Regions from separate parts of the Sphingomonas sandaracina genome, predicted to be linked through region 1. Evidence: predicted binding sites of a transcription regulator. Region 1 holds the regulator's gene; the other holds the start of a gene.

Region 1 (3,727 bases):
TTCGTGGTTATGCCGCTCGAGGCGTTGGCGTTGTTGCTGGATGCGGGCGGGCTTGGCGCACCGATCTGGTGGCTGGTCCAGTGGTCGCTCGATACGCTGCTCTGGCTTGCCCATCTCGTCGCCGGCGCTCCGGGATCGGTGCGGTCGTTGCCGGCCATGCCGACGGCGGCGTTCGCGCTGATGGTGGTCGGCGGGATCTGGATTGCCTTGTGGCGGACGCGGCTTCGGCGGCTGGGGCTGGTGCCGCTGGCGATCGGGGCCGTGTGGGCGCTCACCACACCGCCGCCCGACATCCTGGTGACGGGCGATGGTCGTCATGTCGCGGTACGCACGGTGGCGGGGCTGGCGATGCTGCGGGATCGAGCGGGAGACTATACGCGCAATACGCTGGCCGAGAATGGCGGGGTGGACGGCGAACCACTCTTGTTGGCCGACCAGCCGGATGCGCGGTGCAGTCGCGACCTTTGCGTGACGGACGTGGTCGCCGGTGGGCGGACCTGGCGCGTGCTGGCGACGCGCAGTGCGTATATGGTGCCGATCGGCCAGCTGATCGCAGCGTGTCGTTCTGCGGATGTCGTCGTCAGCGAACGGGGCTTGCCGAAGCGGTGCGTGCCACGCTGGCTTAAGCTGGATCGTCGTGTTCTGAAGAAGACGGGCGGGATTGCGTTGACGTTGGGTACGGGGCGGATAGTGACGATCCTGAGCCCTGGCGACCGGCATCCCTGGCGGGATCCTCCGACGCTTGAGCGAACTTCGGGAAGTAGGAGTCTGGCTTCTCGAAAGCCGTATCGGAGGTGGGATGGCCATTACGAACGGTCGTTGCCCTGACGGGAGTTACGCCCGCAGCTACGTAAGATGCCGCACGGTACCCTGGATCCTGACTTTCGTCAGGATGACGGGGCCTAATAGTCTAGCGAACGTCCGCCGCGGCTTGCCAATGTGCCCGTGCTGTTCCGACCCTTAGTCGTAGCGGCGGAGGATGCCGGACAGCTTGCCTTGGACGCGGACTTGCGCGGGGGCGTAGCGTTGGGGGTCGTAGGCGCGGTTGGCGGGGTCGAGGCGGACCATTGCGCCTTCGCGGCGGAAGTATTTGAGGGTGGCTTCGCTGTCTTCGATCAGGGCGACGACGATCTCGCCATCGCGGGCGGTCTCGGTGCGGCGGATCAGGGCGTAGTCGCCGTCGAGGATGCCAGCTTCGACCATCGAATCGCCGGAGACTTCAAGGGCGTAGTGTTCGCCGGTGCCGAGAAGCGCGGCGGGGACGGCCAGCATGGTGCTGCCTTCGAAGGCTTCGATCGGGACGCCGGCGGCGATGCGACCGTGGAGGGGGATCTCGATCACGTCGTTGGCCGGCTGCGGCGTCGCGGCGGTGGGCGCTGCCTTGACGTTCGACGACTTGGACGGGGTCTTCTTTTCCGGACGCTCGGGCATGCGCAACACTTCGAGCGCGCGCGCGCGGTTGGGCAGGCGGCGGATGAAGTTGCGCTCCTCAAGCGCGCTGATCAGGCGGTGGACGCCCGACTTCGACTTGAGGTCGAGGGCGTCCTTCATCTCCTCGAACGACGGCGAGACGCCGGTATCGTTGAGGCGATCGTTGATGAAGCAGACGAGTTCGTGCTGCTTGCGCGTGAGCATGGCGGTTCTCCGTCCGGAACAGACGAGGAACCTCTATGGAACATAATTAACGGCGTCAAGCGCTCGCTTTACACGATCACGAGGATTTCCGCCGATTCGCCTGTCTTTGCGATCGGCGCATTGCCGGCGCGGACGATCAGGCAGGTCGAGCGGGCAAGCGTCAGCAACATCGAACTGTCTTGGATCGTGGAGGCATAGGCCTTGCCCTCTCGGAGTTCGGCACGGAGATAATCGGTGCGGGCGTTGTTGGCGGGGAGGTCTTCGCCGAGCAGGGCGTGGGTGGACTGGGGCAGCGGGTCGCGCGCGCCGGCCATGTGGGCGACGACGGGTTTCACGAACAGCGTCGCGGTGACGAACGCCGAGACCGGGTTGCCGGGCAGGCCGAGCACCATCATCCCGCCGATCCGGCCGGCCATCATCGGCTTGCCGGGGCGCAGTGCGATCCGCCAGAAATCGATGGTCCCCCCGGCGGCTTCGATCGCCGGGCGGACTAGGTCGTGATCGCCGACCGACGCGCCTCCGGTTGTGACCAGCAGGTCGGCCTGAACGCTGGCGAATGCGTCGCGCAGCACGTCCAGATCATCGGGGAGGATGCCGAGGTCGATGACGTCGACGGGCATGTCGGCGAGCATCGCAGCGAGCATGATGCCGTTCGATTCGGGGAGCGCGACGCCGTCGGTGGTCGAGCCGGGTGGGACGAGTTCGTCGCCGGTGGCGGCGACGGCGACGCGGACGCGGCGGTTGACGGTGAGGCTGCCGTGGCCCCCGGTTGCGGCGACGGCGATGCGCGCGGGGCTGAGGCGGTCACCGGCGGCGATCAGGCGGGTGCCGGTGGAGAAATCGAGGCCCTTGCGGCGGGTGTTGCGGCCGAGCGTCTGCGGGCCTTCGCCGGCGAGGATCAGGGTTTCGCCGCCACGCTCTGCTTCTTCCTGCACCATGACCGTGTCGGCACCGTCCGGCATGGCGGCGCCGGTGAAGATGCGGGTGGCTTGGCCGGTGGCGACCTGGCCTGCGAAGGGCCGGCCGGCTGCGCTTTCGCCGATGACGTTCCACGGGCCGGGGAGGTCGGCGTAACGGATCGCGTAGCCGTCCATGGCGGAGAGGTCGGCCGCGGGCTGCGTGCGGCGGGCGAGGATGTCCTCGGCGGCCCAGCGGCCGGCGGCTTGTCGCAAGGTTACGGTCTCGCTGCCGACGCGGGGGGCCATGGCGAAGAGGCGGGTCTGGGCTTCGGCGACGGGGACTAGGGTCATGCGTAAGGCTCTGTTTCTGGGCGGTTCTGAAAAGTGAAGTGCAGGAAGTGCAGACGCTGGGAGCGGTTTGGCGGTTGGTGCTTTGGGGGCGGTGTATGAGGGAAGCGCGGAGGGGCGTGGGTATGTTCCATGCTTTGGCATCGGTTTGGGATGTAGGACAGGTGTCGTCGGCTTAGCGGGCTGCGGTGTGCTGAGCTGGTATTGGCGCTGCCGTTGCTGGCCATGAAGATTTGAACTGAACGTCAGCTTCCGCCTCCTTGTTCTTCCGCGAAGGCGGGAGCCCGGACTGGGTCCCCGCCTCCACGGGGAAACATGGGGGCTGGGTGAAAGGCGTTCGTTATCACTTCGGCCTTTCCAATGGGGCCCCGGCCTTCGCCGGGGTGGGGTGGGGAGTTTGGTGTGCCGCTGTATTCTCCCACGCAGGCTGCGCCGGCACGCAGGGCTCGTTGGTCTGCGATCGTGGCCTTTGACCGTTCGGCCAGCGCCGGTTCATGCCGCGTAGGGCTTTGCTTGGGAGAAAGAGACACCAGATCAGCATGATGACACGTAATCAGCCTCGGGCGAGAGACAGGGTCGGGGCGGCGGTGGGCGCGGTGCTGTTGCCCGGGGTGCTGGGCTATGCGCTGCTCAACGGGCTGGTGGTGCCGCTGCCGGCGGCCGTGAGCGATGCGTTGAAGGTATTCAGCGTGGCGTCGCCTCCGCCACCGCCGCCCGAGGAGAAGGTCAGGCCTCGGCCTTCGCCTAGCCGCAAGCCGGAGGGGGCTGCGTCGCCGCCTAACCTGAAATCGAAGGCTACCGAGGTCGTTGCGCCGCCGCCGGTGGTGCCGGTGGTCGTGCCGCCG
Region 2 (3,727 bases), on a different contig from region 1:
GGCCGTAGATGTTGCCGATGAACGCGGGCTTCGCATCGCCGCCAGCCACCGTCGTCGCCATCGTCAGCATCGCGCCGGCGGAGAAACCGACCATGCCGATGTGCGTCGGATCGACGTGCCATTCGCCGGCGCGCTTGCGGACCAGGGCAAACGCGGCGCGCGCGTCGGCGATCTGCGGCGCGAGTCCCGCCATCATCGCATCGGGCTTGGGCCGGGGCGCACGGGCGACCGTGGAGAACATCGCCGACATCGATTTCTCGAATGCCGGCATATCCTGCGGCGTCGGATTGAGCCGGTATTTGAGCACGAACGCGGCGACGCCCTTCGCGGCCAGCGCGCGTGCCACGTCATAGCCTTCGTTTTCCATCGAGAGCGTCCTGAAACCGCCGCCCGGCGCGACGATCACCGCGGTGCCGGTCGCCTTCGACGGATCGGGCAGGAACGGGGTCAGCGTGGCGATCGTGACGTTGCGCGCGAACACGCTGCCATATTGGCTGTGCCAGGCCTCGGGTGCGGTGGCGCCGGGCAGCTTGCCGGTGCCGAGGACGATCGCGTCGGTCTGCGCCGGGATCGCGATCGGTGTCATCTGGTCGGACTGTGCCTGGACCGGCGTCGCGAGGATCATGGCCGCAGCCAGACCGAGGTGCGACAGTCGAAGTCCCGCAAGGCGAAGCCCCGCGCGCGGCGCCTTGTTGCTCATCACGTGCGTCATGATCGCTCTCCCATGTGTTTTATCGTTATTGTCCGACATGTTAAAGAGAGCGCTACCATCATGCAATTCAAAGTTTTGCTACGGTAGGAGGACAGTATTCGGGCTTAATGCCGGGGTTTACGTAGCGATGACGTATTCTGGAAATGTCGACGCTCGCGACCCGCGCCGTCGTAGCATGCAAATGTCGGCGCCATTTGTCCTACTGGTCAGGGCTCGTATGACCGGAGTGCGATCGCTCTGCGGACTGCTGGCCTCAAACACCGCAAGCGGGCGAACTAGGCCCCCCGGCGGGCCATCACCTGTAGATAGGTGTCCAGCACCACCTGATTGATGGTGTCCCACAGATAGCCGGCAGCCTTGTCGTGGCCGGCCCAGCCCATCGTCTCGCGCAGGCCCGGTTCGGTGACGATCCGGCCGATCGCCGTGGCATAGCCGGCGATGTCGGTCGGCGGCACGAGAAAGCCGGTGACGCCGTCGTCGACCAGACCGACCGCGCCCGATGCGCGCGCCGCGACGACCGGCACGCCCGAGGCCATCGCCTCCAGCGTGACGTTGCCGAACGTTTCGGTGACGCTGGGGTTGAAGAAGACGTCCATCGACGCGACCGCGCGTCCGAGATCGTCGCCCGACTGGAACCCGGCAAAGACCGCAGCGGGGACGCGCTCGCCGAACCAGTTGCGGGCTGGACCTTCGCCGATCACCAGCACCTTGTGCGGTACGCCCTGCATTTCCAGCGCGCGGATGACGTCGGCAAAGACGTCCAGCCCCTTTTCCTTGACCAGTCGCCCGAGGAAACCGATCGCGACGTCGCGGTCGGCGATCCCGTGCGCGCGCCGCCAAGCCAGATCGCGGCGCGTCGGCGTGAAGCGATCATGGTTCACGCCGCGCGACCAGATCGCGGTCGGCGTCGTCACGCCCCAGTCTCGGACGATCTCGGCCATGCCGCGGCCGGGCACCAGGACCGCGTCGACGCGGTTGTAGAAGCGGGTCAGGATCTTGACCATGACGGGCTCGAAGAACGCCATCTTGTAATAGCGGAAATACGTCTCGAACCGCGTGTGCAGCGATGCGACCGTGGCGATGCCGTGGCGCCGGCCGTAGGTGATCGCGCGGTGGCCGAGGAAATCGGGCGCCGATACGTGGATCAGGTTCGGCGCGAACGCATCGAGATCGCGCCGGATCGCGGCCGGCAACCCGCGCGCCATCTTGTATTCGCCGCGTCCTGCCGGCAGCGGCAGCGATGGGACCGCGACCAGATCGCCGGTCGGCGGGAAGGCGGGCTTCGCGTTGGTCGGTGAATAGACGCGTACTTTTGCGCCCTGCGACAGCAAATAGCCGACGAGCAGATTCAGCGCCTGGTTGGCGCCGTCGCGAACGTAATTATAGTTGCCGCTGAACACGGCGATGCGCAGATCGGTGGCATGCATCATCGCGCGGATAACGCCGTGGATCGGCAAGCGCCACTAAATCCGCAACATAGCATCGTTGCCGGGCATTGATGTTCCCGTATCGTTCTCGTACATCGTCAGGATGGCGAAACCCCAGAAGCGTTACGTGTGTCAGGCCTGCGGATCGGTGTCGCACCGCTGGGCGGGGCAATGCGCTGATTGCAACGAGTGGAACACGATGGTCGAGGAGGCGAATACCGCCGCCACCCCGTTCCATTCGAAGCACAACCTTCAGACCGGCGGTCGCGCGATCCAGCTCGTCGGGTTGGATGCGGAGATCAAGCTGCCCGATCGGATGGCGACCGGCATCGCCGAACTCGACCGCGCACTGGGCGGCGGCTTCGTCGAGGGATCGGCGACGCTGATCGGCGGCGATCCGGGGATCGGCAAGTCGACATTGCTGTTGCAGGCGGCGGCGAAAATGGCGCTGGCGGGCCAGTCGGTGGCCTACGTCTCGGGCGAGGAAGCGGCGGATCAGGTGCGGTTGCGCGCGCGGCGGCTCGGGCTGGGCAACGCGCCGGTGCAGCTGGCGGCGGCGACCTCGACGCGCGACATCCTGACGACGTTGCAGACGCGCCCGCCGGCGATGCTGGTGATCGATTCGATCCAGACGATGCACTCCGACCTGATCGAGGGCGCGCCGGGCACCGTCAGCCAAGTGCGCGCATCGGCGCAGGAACTGATCCGCTTCGCCAAGGAGCGTGGGACCGCGGTGGTGCTGGTCGGGCATGTGACGAAGGACGGGTCGATCGCCGGCCCCCGCGTGCTGGAGCACATGGTCGACACGGTGCTGTCGTTCGAGGGGGAGCGTAGTCACCAATATCGCATCCTGCGCGCGATCAAGAACCGCTTTGGCGGGACCGACGAGATCGGCGTCTTCGCGATGCAGACCGAGGGTCTGACGGAGGTCGGCAACCCGTCGTCGCTGTTCCTGACGCACCGTGACGACGCGATGACCGGGGCGACGGTGTTTCCGGCGCTGGAGGGCACGCGGCCGGTGCTGGTCGAGATCCAGGCGCTGACCGTGCGGCTCGCATCCGGCGCGACGCCGCGGCGCGCGGTGGTCGGCTGGGATTCCGGGAGGCTCGCGATGATCCTGGCGGTGCTCGAGGCGCGCTGCGGACTGAGTTTTTCGAATGCCGAGGTCTATCTCAACATCGCCGGTGGCTACCGCGTGCAGGATCCTGCGGCGGATCTGGCGGTGGCGGCGGCGCTGATCTCGGCGATGGCGGAGCGGCCGGTGCCGGTCGATGCGGTGGCGTTCGGCGAGGTCGCCTTGTCGGGCGAGATCCGCCCGGTCGCGCACGGACCGCTGCGGCTGAAGGAAGCGAGCAAGCTGGGTTTCGAACGCGCGCTGGTGCCGGCGTCGATGACCGGCGAGAAGAGCGGCATGACCCTGTCGGGGTTCAAGACGCTCGCCGCGTTCGTCGACCACATGCTCGGGCGTGGGTGACAGTCGGTTCTGTCGATTGCGCAAGTTGGATTACACCGCGCGGGAGTGAATTTCCGGTGTGGAGATTGCCGCGGGCTCGCACGCTGTAGCGGTCTTTTCGGCTCCCCCGCGAAC

The links. Region 1 encodes LexA, which represses DNA repair genes until DNA is damaged. Its sites were predicted from a motif close to GTTCCNCNCTTGTTCT; they were not measured.
Region 2: a site for LexA is predicted at 2,213-2,228, ahead of radA (DNA repair protein RadA). Genes of this name have one in related genera too.

The regions. Positions count from the first base shown of each region.
Region 1 is NZ_JAXOJK010000001.1:510,270-513,996, reverse strand. Features, by position in the region: gene U1707_RS02150 (ComEC/Rec2 family competence protein) at 1-828, shown strand, start outside; gene lexA (transcriptional repressor LexA) at 961-1,635, opposite strand; gene U1707_RS02140 (molybdopterin molybdotransferase MoeA) at 1,704-2,885, opposite strand; gene U1707_RS02135 (energy transducer TonB) at 3,422-3,727, shown strand, end outside.
Region 2 is NZ_JAXOJK010000002.1:662,027-665,753, forward strand. Features, by position in the region: gene U1707_RS08400 (alpha/beta hydrolase) at 1-712, opposite strand, end outside; gene U1707_RS08405 (glycosyltransferase family 4 protein) at 988-2,139, opposite strand; gene radA (DNA repair protein RadA) at 2,243-3,613, shown strand.